One region of the Candidatus Pelagibacter sp. HIMB1509 genome, then DNA from elsewhere that is predicted to be linked to it. Evidence: riboswitches for the same ligand, from Rfam matches in the RefSeq annotation. Region 1 holds a riboswitch; each other region holds the start of a gene.
What was found. A riboswitch is a leader RNA that binds a small molecule or an ion and turns the genes downstream of it on or off. The one in region 1 is predicted to bind S-adenosylmethionine.
Positions count from the first base shown of each region.

Region 1 (4,110 bases):
AAGTGCGAATACTTGGGATGTATCTGGGGGAGGGAACTATGGATACAATTCTATTTGGGTAAACAGAAGCAATAATATTTTTGATAAACTTGATTACCAACCAAAATTAGAAATCAAAAACTTAATTGATCTGCTACCCAAAATAGATACTAAATAATACTAAGCTTTATCTCCATAATCAGTCATGTGTTTTGGAATTCTTTTATTTTTTCCATACATGAAATGATTTTCCATGTTTTCTCTATACTTACTTGCTGGTACCTTTAATCCAACAGACTCACATACTTCTCTGATTAACATTGGGTTAGCACCACAACAGACACCAAGATAATGTACACCTAAAATATTTGCCCATTTTGCAAATTGACCTATTTCATATCTATTACAAAAATGAGGATCTAGTGCTGTTGGAAAAGTTCTTCCGTGTGGTGATGGGCAAGAACAATCATCTCTGTCTGGTAAGTTAAAAAAAGTTGGATATTTTTCATTAGTTCTATATGGGATTGGTAATGCTCCAACATGACATTTCACAGCTTTTCTAATCTCCTTTAGAAAAGGCATCATTGTTGCTGGCCCTCTAAAACAATTTAATCCTACTACATCAGCTCCTCTTTGTTCTAACTCTTTACATGTATCAACAACAGATTTTCCATCCCTCATAATATTTTCACCCATTGGAGAAATGGTTAACACTGTTGGTAAGTTAGCTTTTTTCATTACCTCAAGCGCTTTAAACGCCTCTTCAGCATAATAAAAAGTTTCGCCAATCAACATATCGGCCCCTTCATCTACTGCCCAACCAATCATTTCTGTAAACATAGCTTCAACTTCTTTTTGAGCTTGCTTGTCATCCTCTTTCCAAATATTGGAGTTGGATATATTCCCGGCCATTAAATTTGGTTGTGATCCCTCTGGTGTATCTAAGGCAACTTTTTTTGCAATTTTAAGAGCTGATCTATTTAAGGGTTCAAGCAATTCCTCTTTACCAATTACTCTCATTTTTTCTCTATGACCATTATAGGTAAATGCTTCTACAATATCAGATCCTGCATGTTGAAATTCTCTGTGTAAATTTTCTAAAACTTCAGGATGATCAAGAGATACCATTGGTACAAATTCTCCTGAAGCCATATAGCCTCTTCTTTCTATTTCAAACAAAAAACCCTCAGCACAAATTACTGGTCCTTTATCTAATCTTTCTTTTAAAATATTTGTCATTTTTTTCTCCAAAATTAATCGGAGAAAAGAGCTTAAACTAGCTAAGAGGGTTAGAATAAAAACTCTCTTCTCCTTTTTAGTGCTTTAGCAAAATGCTGGGTGCACAATACGGTTCAAATACCCGGTTCAATTTTGAGGAGCTCAAAAAAAAACCACCAGCTGAAGCGGTGGTTGAGACGTCGCTTTAGCTGGATTTGTAAAGCGCCCGCAATTTAACTTAAATCAGCGCTTAACCAATATCACCATACAATTAATAAAAAGTCAAAAGAATTTGGCTTATCTAATTCTACTTTCTTCAAAGTTTTTGTTGAGTTTTAAGGATATTGTTTTGGTATTTTTTTTATTCCAATCAGAAAATGACTTTAAAATTGGAATAACAGAAAGTCCAAATTCAGTAAGAGAATACTCAACTTTAGGAGGCACTACTTGATGAACTTTTCTATTTATAATTCCATCAATCTCTAATTCCTTGAGTTGTTTTGATAACATTTGTTGTGTGATTGTTTTTAACTCTTTTTTAAGTTTATTAAATCTCACTATTCTATTGTTAAATAAATAAAATAAAATTCTGATTTTCCATTTTCCACCAAGAAAATAAATTGCTCTTTCCGCTGGGCATTCAATATTGTTTTTCATAATACCTATTTAAATACCTTGTTTTATTTTTCAAGGTATGATTATACATACTAGTATGAAAATATTGCGTTCTTGCAGAATTTAACCAGATCATTATTTAGATTAAATATTAGCAAAGGAGATTTATGAGCAAAGGAATAAAAGCAGGAGATCAACCTATTTCTATTGATGTTGAAAAAGGAAAAAATTACTTATGGTGTTCTTGTGGACAAAGTAAGAGCCAACCATTTTGTGATATGTCACATAGAGGAACAGAATTTAAACCAGTTAAATTTGTAGCTGAAGAAAATAAAACTATTTATTTCTGTAATTGTAAACAAACTAACAATCAGCCATTTTGTGATGGTTCACACAACAAATAGACCATGACAAATATTTTAGATTTAGTTGGGAGAATATTTATCTCTTTAGTGTTTTTGTTAAGTGGAATTAATAAAATTGGAAATTATGAAGGAACCATTGGTTGGATGGAGTCTTTGGGAATGCCAGGTATTTTTTTAATTCCAGCAATAATTCTTGAGATAGGTGCTCCAATATTAATAATAATTGGATATAAAGTAAAAATTTCTGCTGCTCTCTTAAGTTTATTTTGCATAGCAACTGCAATTATTTTTCACACAGATTTTAGTAATCAAATGCAATTTGTATCATTTATGAAAAATATAGCATTAGCTGGTGGATTTTTATTTTTGGTGATAAATGAGACAAAAGAGTTTAGTTTAGAAAGGAAATTAGCAAAATAAATGTCAAAAATTGAAGTAAGTAAAATTATAGATCCTATTCCAGCGTCAGATGGTGCAGGAGTAAAATTAAAAAGAAGTATTGGTGTTGAACCAAATTACTTTGATCCTTTCTTAATGCTAGATGAATTTGGATCTGAAAATAGCGAAGATTATATTGCTGGTTTTCCTCCTCACCCACATCGAGGCATTGAAACCGTTACATATATGCTCGCTGGAGATTTTGAACATAAAGATAGCACTGGTGGTGAAGGAAGAATGACCGCAGGTGATGTTCAGTGGATGAAAACAGGAAGTGGTATTATTCATTCAGAGATGCCAGCTATGAAAGAAGGAAGACTTCATGGCTTTCAACTATGGATTAACATGCCTGCTAAATTGAAAATGAGTAAGCCTGAATACATTTATATAGATGCTGATAAAATGAGTGTTCATAAAGATAATGAGAAACAAGTAAAAGTTATTGCAGGTAAATTTGAAAACGCTGAAGGACCTGTAAAAGGTCACAATGTAGAACCAGTTTATTTTGATGTAGAGTTAAAAAAAGATAAAGAATTTAATTTTAGCATTCCACCAACTCACAATACATTTATTTATCTAATTAATGGTGAAATTGAAATTGGCAATGAAAAGCATGATGAAGTTAAAGATAGTACTTTAATATTATTAACAAAAGGTGAAGAGCTTAAAGTTAAAGCAAAAACAGATGCTAAATTTCTTGTAATATCTGGAAAACCGATAAATGAAGAAATTGCAAGAGGTGGTCCTTTTGTGATGAATACTAAAGCAGAAATCTTGCAAGCTGTTCAAGATTATCATAATGGTACATTTGTAAAATAAATTATGAATTCAGTTATAATATCAAAAGCAGGTGGACCAGAAGTTTTAGAATACAAAGAACTTAAGCTTGAGGAACCAAAATCTGATGAAGTAACGATTAAAAACCATGCAATTGGTTTAAATTATATTGATACTTATCATCGATCAGGACTTTATCCATTAACTCTACCCTCTCCAATAGGTCTAGAGGGAGCTGGAGAAATAACTAAAGTTGGCTCAGATGTAAAAGATTTTAAAGTTGGAGATAAAGTTGCATACTGTGCAGCTCCTCTTGGTGCCTATTCAACTCATAGAAATTACCCAACTAAAAACTTGGTAAAAGTTCCTGATAGTGTTGATTTAGAAACAGCAGCAACTTTGATGACAAAAGGAATAACTACCTTTTATCTTTTACATAAAACTTATCCTGTAAAATCAGGTGAAGATATTTTATTCCATGCAGCAGCTGGTGGTGTTGGTCAAATATTTGGACAATGGGCTAAAAGTCTAGGATGCAATGTTATTGGTACTGTCGGTTCAGATGAAAAAATAGAAAATGCAAAACAAAATGGCTACGACCATGTGATTAATTATAACAAAGATAATTTTGCTGAAAGAGTAAAAGAGATTACTGAAGGCAAAGGATTGTCTGTTGTATATGATGGAGTTGGAAAAAATACTTTTGATGGTTCAATTG
Region 1 is NZ_JBNAIU010000001.1:405,911-410,020, reverse strand. It holds gene ACTTBO_RS02125 (haloacid dehalogenase type II) at 1-157, shown strand, start outside; gene ACTTBO_RS02120 (homocysteine S-methyltransferase family protein) at 160-1,218, opposite strand; SAM riboswitch class V at 1,285-1,350, opposite strand; gene ACTTBO_RS02115 (winged helix-turn-helix transcriptional regulator) at 1,495-1,854, opposite strand; gene ACTTBO_RS02110 (CDGSH iron-sulfur domain-containing protein) at 1,980-2,216, shown strand; gene ACTTBO_RS02105 (DoxX family protein) at 2,220-2,597, shown strand; gene ACTTBO_RS02100 (pirin family protein) at 2,598-3,434, shown strand; gene ACTTBO_RS02095 (quinone oxidoreductase family protein) at 3,438-4,110, shown strand, end outside.

Region 2 (4,110 bases), 560 kb from region 1:
CTTATTAAATCTAGTTTTTTTTTATTATTTGGCGACATTTAATTTATTGGAATACTTAATAATTATTATATTTATCTGAGCATGTACAGTGAGAATAATCATTTAAATAATCAACTTAAATTGTGGATGCTGTCATTATTAGTTTTAGTTTCTTTAATAATATTAGTTGGAGGCTTGACTAGATTAACTGACTCTGGTCTATCAATTACCACTTGGGAATTATTTGTTGGTTTTTTTCCACCTATTACAAATGAAAAATGGTTAGAATATTTTAGTTTATATAAAACAATTCCTGAATACAGCCAACAAAACTTCAATATAACTCTTGATGAATTTAAAGTAATATTTTGGTGGGAATGGGGACACAGGCAGTTAGGGAGAATAATTGGTTTAACAGTATTACTCCCAATGGTTTATTTTTCAGTAAAACATGGACTTTGGATTATAAAAAAATATGGACTTATTTTTTTACTAGTTTGTTTTCAAGGATTTTTGGGTTGGTACATGGTATCAAGTGGATTAGTTGAGAGAATAGATGTTAGTCATTATAGACTAGCAATACATTTGGTAACAGCTTTTATCATTTTATCAATTGTATATTGGCAATTTTTAAAGTTATCATCCTCTTCAAATCAAACATTTTCTATTAATCTTTTTATAGTAAAAATTTTTTTAGTTTTATTATTTTTGCAACTAATTATAGGCGCTTTTGTATCTGGTATGGATGCTGGTAAAATTTATAACACTTGGCCATTGATGGGTGTTAATTATTTTCCTGATGATAGTAGTTTTAAAGACTTTTTGAATTTAAAAGTTTTTGACAATCCCTCTATTGTTCAATTTATACATAGAAATTTAGCATACTTAATTATAGTCATATATGCCCTAATCCTCTTTAAAGTAATTAATACTGGAAACAAAAAATTATACAAACCTATTACTTTAATTGGTTTGACTTTGGCTTTTCAAATTTTTCTTGGAGTGATAACTATTTTATCTGGAGTAAAAATGTTATTTGCATCTTTACACCAGATAAATTCTATTTTGATAATACTTTCAACTTTGTATTTTATATTTATCTCAAAATACAAAAGACAGATTAATTAATTTCTATTTGTAGACATATAAATAAAATTAACTAACTGCTTTTAAATTACCTTTTGATGATTTATCTAAAGCTTGATCTAAATCATCAATGATATCATCAATATGTTCTAAACCAATACAAAGCCTAACATATCCTGGCGTTACACCTGAAGCAGCTAATTCATCATCGTTTAATTGACTGTGAGTAGTTGTTGCCGGGTGTATTGCTAAACTTCTAGCATCACCTATATTTGCAACGTGATAAAACATTTTTAAAGCCTCAATGAACTTTTTACCAGCTTCGATACCACCAGCTAATTCAATACCAACTAAAGCACCATTACCATTTTTCAGATATTTTTTTGCTCGACTTGATATCTCTTCATTATGTTCAGTGGAATAAATTACTCTCTCAACAGCTTTATGATTTTTTAAGTACTCAACCACTTTTGCAGCATTATCACAGTGTTGTTTCATTCTTAAAGCAACTGTTTCAAGTCCTTGTATTACGCCGAATGCATTATCTGGAGAAAGTGCTGATCCTAGATCTCTTAACAAGGTTACTCTTGCTCTTACTGCAAAAGCAACATTTGCACCTGTTAATTCAGGCACAGCTTTACCCCAAACAACACCTCCATAACTTGCATCAGGTTCATTAAATAGTGGCTGTCTTTTTGGATCTGCTGTCCAATCAAAATTTCCACCATCTACTAGTGCACCTCCAACTACTGTTCCATGACCTGCTATATATTTTGTTAAAGAATAAACAACCACAGCAGCACCATGTTCAATTGGTTTACAAATTACAGGGGCAGCAGTGTTATCCAAGATTAATGGAATGTTATATTTTCTCCCAATATCCGAAACCTCTTTAATTGGAAAAACTCTTAAATATGGGTTTGGTAATGTTTCTCCATAAAAAGCTCTAGTTTTATCGTCTATTGCTTTTTCAAAGTTTTTTGGATCAGACGGATCTGCATACCTTACTTCTATACCAAGCTTACTTAAAGTATGTGTAAACAACGAAACTGTTCCGCCATATAGATCCGTTGAACTAACAATATTGTCTCCAGCTTGAGCAACGTTTAATATCGCAAAAGTAGATGCAGTTTGACCAGAAGCAACAGTTAAACTTGCAAGACCACCTTCAAGAGCAGCGATTCTCTTTTCCAACACATCGTTAGTTGGATTCATTATCCGCGTATAGATATTTCCAAACTCTTTTAACGCAAATAAATTAGCTGCATGTTCAGTGTTATTAAATTGATACGAGGTTGTTCTATAAATTGGAACTGCTACTGAATTTGTAGCTGGATCACTTCTGTAATCTCCACCATGTATCGCAATAGTTTCTGGATTATTTCTTTTTGTACTCATTTTTACTCCTTTTTTAGTGCTTTTGCTTTATGCAAGGCGCACAATACAGTTCAAATGCCTACCGATTTAAAATTTTATGAAAATTCCATTTTAGCAGTTTTATGCCCGCAATAGGATCAAATCGGCAAGAGATAAATAGCATATTAGTTATGTTTTACAAGCTAAATATAAAATTGACTTTAAATAATTTAATAGTATTAATCCTCGCACAATGACAAAATTCACAAAAAAAGATCAAGTTACATCATCTTGGTACGAGATAGATGCAAAAAACGCAGTTGTTGGAAGATTAGCGACCGTTGTATCTAATATTATTAGAGGTAAAAATAAAACTACTTATACACCTCACATGGATGATGGAGATTTTGTTGTAGTAAAAAATATCGAACAAGCAAAATTTACTGGTAAGAAGTTTCAAAATAAAAAGTACTATAGACATACAGGTCATCCTGGTGGAATTAAAGTTACTACACCAGAAAAACTTCATGAAAAAAAACCTGGAGAAACTTTGAAACTAGCAGTTAAAAGAATGTTGCCAGGTGGTGTTTTGGGTAGAAAACAATTAACAAAATTAAAAATTTATTCTGGAAGTGCACATCCTCATGCTGCACAAAATCCAAAACTTATAGAATTAGATAAACTAAACAATAAAAACATAGCAAGAAATTAATATGGAAAACTTACAGTCAATTACAAAAACTCCTAAGCTAAAATTAGATTTTAAAGATAGTAAGTATGCAACTGGTAGAAGAAAAACCTCAATAGCAAAAGTATGGTTAAAAAAAGGTTCTGGTAAAATTTATGTAAATGGTAAATTATATAATGAATATTTTGCTGATGAAATTCACAAAATGCAAATTACAAGACCTTTTGAAATTATAAATCAAGCTACAGATTATGATGTTAGATGTAGCGTAAAAGGTGGCGGACCCACAGGTCAAGCTGGAGCTATGGTTCATGGTATTTCTAAAGCTTTGGTTCTCTTTGATGAAAATTTAAAAACAACATTGAAAACCGAAAAGCTTACAACCAGAGACTCTAGAGCTGTTGAGAGAAAAAAACCTGGTAGAAGAAAAGCTAGAAGAAGCTTCCAGTTTTCTAAAAGATAATTTTTTTTACAATTTAAACTGCTATAATAAAAAATGCCTAAGCTTAATGCATTAGTTGCCGGATCTACAGGATATATTGGTGTTCAATTAATCAAGTTATTAATTAACCACAAATATATTAATATTAAATATCTATGTGGAAATACGTCTGTTGGAAAAAATATTTCTTATTTTGATAAATCTCTGTCAAAAAAAAAATTACCTAAAATCGTAAAATTTAATCCTAAATTGTTAAATGGTATTGATGTTGTCTTTACAGCTTTACCAAATGGTGAAGCTCAAGATATAGCAAAAAAACTTAATGATAATATTACTCTAATTGATTTAGCAGCAGATTTTAGATTAAAAAAAGTTAATGATTATTTAAAATGGTACAAACAAAAACATAGAGCTCCAAAACTACAGAAGAAAAGCATTTATTGTTTACCAGAAATAAATCGTGATGAACTAAAAAATCACAATATTATTTCATGTCCAGGATGTTATCCAACATCAATATTATTACCTCTTGTTCCGCTAATTAAAAAAAAATTAGTTA
Region 2 is NZ_JBNAIU010000001.1:967,916-972,025, reverse strand. It holds gene ACTTBO_RS05165 (chorismate mutase) at 1-38, opposite strand, end outside; gene ACTTBO_RS05160 (COX15/CtaA family protein) at 82-1,107, shown strand; gene ACTTBO_RS05155 (O-acetylhomoserine aminocarboxypropyltransferase/cysteine synthase family protein) at 1,135-2,463, opposite strand; SAM riboswitch class V at 2,466-2,532, opposite strand; gene rplM (50S ribosomal protein L13) at 2,675-3,133, shown strand; gene rpsI (30S ribosomal protein S9) at 3,135-3,572, shown strand; gene argC (N-acetyl-gamma-glutamyl-phosphate reductase) at 3,606-4,110, shown strand, end outside.
Region 2: another riboswitch for S-adenosylmethionine. It lies ahead of ACTTBO_RS05155 (O-acetylhomoserine aminocarboxypropyltransferase/cysteine synthase family protein); the one in region 1 lies ahead of ACTTBO_RS02120 (homocysteine S-methyltransferase family protein).

Region 3 (4,110 bases), 260 kb from region 1:
TTTTTTAATATTTATTGCAAGTTTTGGAAATATTTTAGGATCTATCTTCAATTGGTTTCTAGGAATTTATTTCTTGAAATTTCAAGATAAAAAATGGTTTCCTTTTACCAACACACAAATTGATAAATCATCCAGGTGGTTTAAAAAGTATGGTAAATGGTCTTTGTTATTTGCGTGGGTACCAATTATTGGTGATCCACTTACTTTTATCGCTGGAACGATGAGAATTAAATTTTTAATTTTTTTATTTCTTGTAAGTTTTGGAAAAATAATGAGATATTTTTTTATTTCTCTTTTAGTCTAGGAAACAATTCGACAAAATTACAAGGTTTATGATTAATATCTAATTGATGTTTAAGGATACCGTCCCAAGCATCTGTTACTCCTCCTGAGGATCCTGGTAAGGCAAATATGTATTTACCATTTGATAGAACTGCACAAGCTCTAGATTGAATTGAAGACGTACCAACTGTTTTTAAACTAATAGTCCTAAAAACTTCACCAAATCCTGGAATATGTTTATCTGCTATTTCATCAACAGCTTCAGGTGTAATATCTCTTCCAGTTAAACCTGTGCCACCAGTTGTAATGATAACGTCAATATCTTTATGACTAGTCCAATCTTTTAAAATTTTAACTATATCTGCTTTATTATCTTTACAAATTTTTCTATCAATTAATTGATGATTGGCCTCTTTAATTTTTTCAACCAAGATCGCACCAGATTTATCGTTATCAATTGTTCTTGTATCTGTTACAGTTAGTAAAGCTATATTTACAATCATAAATAAATTTTTTAATGATTATACTTACAATATTTTTTTTTATAACTGCAATATTATATTCAAGTATAGGATTTGGTGGTGGCTCCACTTATCTTGCTTTACTTTTAATTTGGGATGTTCCTTACTATATTTTTCCAATTTTAGCTTTAATTTGTAATATTATTGTAGTTTCTGGAAATTCTATAAATTTTTTAAAATCAAAAAATATTAATTTTAATTTACTATATCCTTACTTAATTGGTTCTATACCTCTTGCTTTTATCGGAGCATCTATATCAATTGACAAAAATTTATTTGAAATTTTACTTTTCTTTATTTTAATATTAGCTGGAGTTTTTTTACTTATTGAAAGCAAATCCTTTAACAAAAAAGAAATTCTTATTAAAAAAATACCCTTGATTTTCTCAATATTAATAGGATCAATAATCGGTTTTGTATCTGGTTTGGTTGGAATTGGTGGTGGGATATTTTTAAGTCCTATTTTATTTTTGATGAAAGCAGGATTTCCAAGGCATATAACAAGTACTGCATCTTTATTTATTTTAGTAAATTCAATTTTTGGTATAGGTGGACAATTAACAAAGGATATAGTCTTCAACGAATTTTTAAATTACTGGCCACTATTTATTGCTGTCTTAATTGGTGGCCAAATTGGAAGTTTTTTAAATATAAAATTCCTATCTAACAAAATATTAGCCCTAATGACTGCATGTCTAGTAATTTTTGTAGCTATAAGAATGGGCATAACACTTATTGCATAAGTTGAATTAATTATTTTTTGATATATTTAATCTCTGATGAAAAATTTTAAACCATTTGGGCCTTCAATAGGAAAATCTAAAATTTCTAAAAAATTTTTAGAAAAACTTAACAATGAAGTTGATACAAAAATATTCTCAAAATCAAATGATTATAGTTCAAAATTAGCAAGTCAAATTAGAAAAGAAGTTCAAATTTCTAAAAGTTTTATAAAAAAAAATTTGGAAAAAGAATTAATAAAAAATATTAAAATTTTTCTAACTAAAGAGCATATTAAAAAAATTAAAGAAATTAGAATTTTAAACCTGTGGGTCGTTAGCCAATATAAAAATGAGTATAATCCTATACATTATCATGAAGGGGACTTATCAGGTGTTGGTTATTTAAAAATTCCAAAACATATGACAAAAAATAAAAATGTTAAAAATAAAAAAATAAGAACAAATGGAACAATTGATTTTATAAATGGACAAAGAGCTTTTCTTTCAAAAAGTATTTTTAATTTGATACCAAAAACAGGCGATCTTTTAATATTTCCAAACTACTTAATGCATACAGCCTACCCCTTTAATATTGAGGAAGAAAGAAGATCGTTTTCTTTCAATGCTAAAATAATTTTTAATAAATAATTTACAAATTTTAATAATATTATATAAATCTAGTTGCCGATTTGATCCTATTGCGGGCATAAACTGCTAAAATGGAAATTCCCAATAGATCTAATTAGCAAGGTAGTTGAACTATATTGTGCACCTGCATGTAGCTTAAGCACTAAAAAAGTGAGGATAAAATGAATAAAGATTTTTTTAAAACAACAAAAATTTTAGATGGTGGAATGGGTCAAGAGTTATTGGCCAGAGGTATGGAACCTAAAGGAACTTTGTGGAGTGCAAATGCTTTAATTGAGGAAAAATACCACAACTTAATACTTAATATTCATAATGATTTTATTAAATCGGGAGCTGATGTAATTGTAACTACAACTTTTACAACCAGAAGAAAAAGATTGAGAGAAAATGGAATAGAAGATCAATTTAAATTCTTAAATCAGAAAGCCTGTGAAATTGCACAAAAAGCTAAATTAAATAATCCACATATTAAAATTGCAGGAGGACTCCCGCCTCAAGATTTGACATATGAAGAAGACAAGAGAAGTGAAAAAGAAATCACAAACGATCATTCGGAATTAGCAGAAATACTAAACCCTTCAGTAGATTTTTTCTATTTTGATGTCTGGAGCAGTATCAAAGAAATTAGATGCGGAATAGAAGCTATTAAGAAATTTAATAAACCATACTTAGTTGGGGTTCATATTTCTGAAGGTAACTCTTTACCAAGTGGAGAAAAAATTTCTGAAATTAATTCAATAATTACTGAAAATTGCCTAGGAGTAATTCTAGCATGTGTTTCGCCTGAAAATTATGAGAATAATTTAGATGAAATTCAAAAACTTAAAGTTCCATTTGGTTTCAAATTAAACGGATTTGTAACAACTAAACCAAAAGGTGGTTATACTTCTCAGTATAAAGAAAATGATGGATCTAACCCCAATAGTTTTTTAGGTCAAAGAAAAGATTTAGATCCTGAAAAAATATCAATGTTTGCAAAAAAATTTAGAGAAAATGGAGCAACTATTCTTGGAGGATGCTGTGAAACTCGTCCTTCTCATATAGAGGCAATAAAAAATACTATTTAACTTTTGTACCTTTTTTTACAAAATAGATACCTATAACAACTGCTATCAACGAAATTATAACTTTAGTAGTAACCAATTCTTTTAAAAAGATATAACTTAAAATAGTACCAAATATTGGAATTAGATAAGATACTTGAGATTGAAAAATTAAACCATTGTTAATTAAAATTCTAAATCTCAATAACCAGGCAATTCCAGTAGATACCAAACCAAGATAAATAACTGAAATAGTAGAATCTAATCTTGGAACAGTTTTCCAAGGTTGTTCAATCAAACATACTAAAGGTAATAATATAATAGTAGCCCAAATCAAAATTGAACTGGTAACATTTTCATTTTTTTTCTTGCTAATTTTAAGTGTTAAAAGACCTCCAATCACATAACAGGTAGATCCTAACAAAATTAATAATGCTGAAGTAAAGTTATTTTCATTAATTAATAAATTATCTGAAAATAAATAAACTATTCCTGAAAATCCTATTAAAATTCCAATTGTCCTAGTTAAATTAAATTTTTCATTTTTAGTAAAAAAATGTCCTAGAACAGTTGAGCTTAATGTAGTCGTTGACATTAAAATTGCTGCCAAGTTACTTTGAACAGATTTAACGCCATATGCTATTAAAAAAAACGGAGCTACTAAATTTATAAATCCAATCATTGCAAACCAATGCCAATCTTTTGAAAATGCCTCGATTTTAATTTGTTTGTAAAAGCAAAGTAGTAAAACTGGAATTGAACCAAAAAAAACTCTTAGAAATGCAATCGTAACAGGTCCAAACGAGTAGGTTGCTATTTTAATATTAAAAAAAGCAGATGCCCAAATCAATGCTAACAACGTTAATAAACTATAATCAATTAGTTTTGGTTCTC
Region 3 is NZ_JBNAIU010000001.1:664,635-668,744, reverse strand. It holds gene ACTTBO_RS03445 (YqaA family protein) at 1-304, shown strand, start outside; gene ACTTBO_RS03440 (molybdenum cofactor synthesis domain-containing protein) at 285-785, opposite strand; gene ACTTBO_RS03435 (sulfite exporter TauE/SafE family protein) at 800-1,546, shown strand; gene ACTTBO_RS03430 (putative 2OG-Fe(II) oxygenase) at 1,583-2,173, shown strand; SAM riboswitch class V at 2,265-2,327, shown strand; gene ACTTBO_RS03425 (homocysteine S-methyltransferase family protein) at 2,335-3,240, shown strand; gene ACTTBO_RS03420 (DMT family transporter) at 3,233-4,110, opposite strand, start outside.
Region 3: another riboswitch for S-adenosylmethionine. It lies ahead of ACTTBO_RS03425 (homocysteine S-methyltransferase family protein); the one in region 1 lies ahead of ACTTBO_RS02120 (homocysteine S-methyltransferase family protein).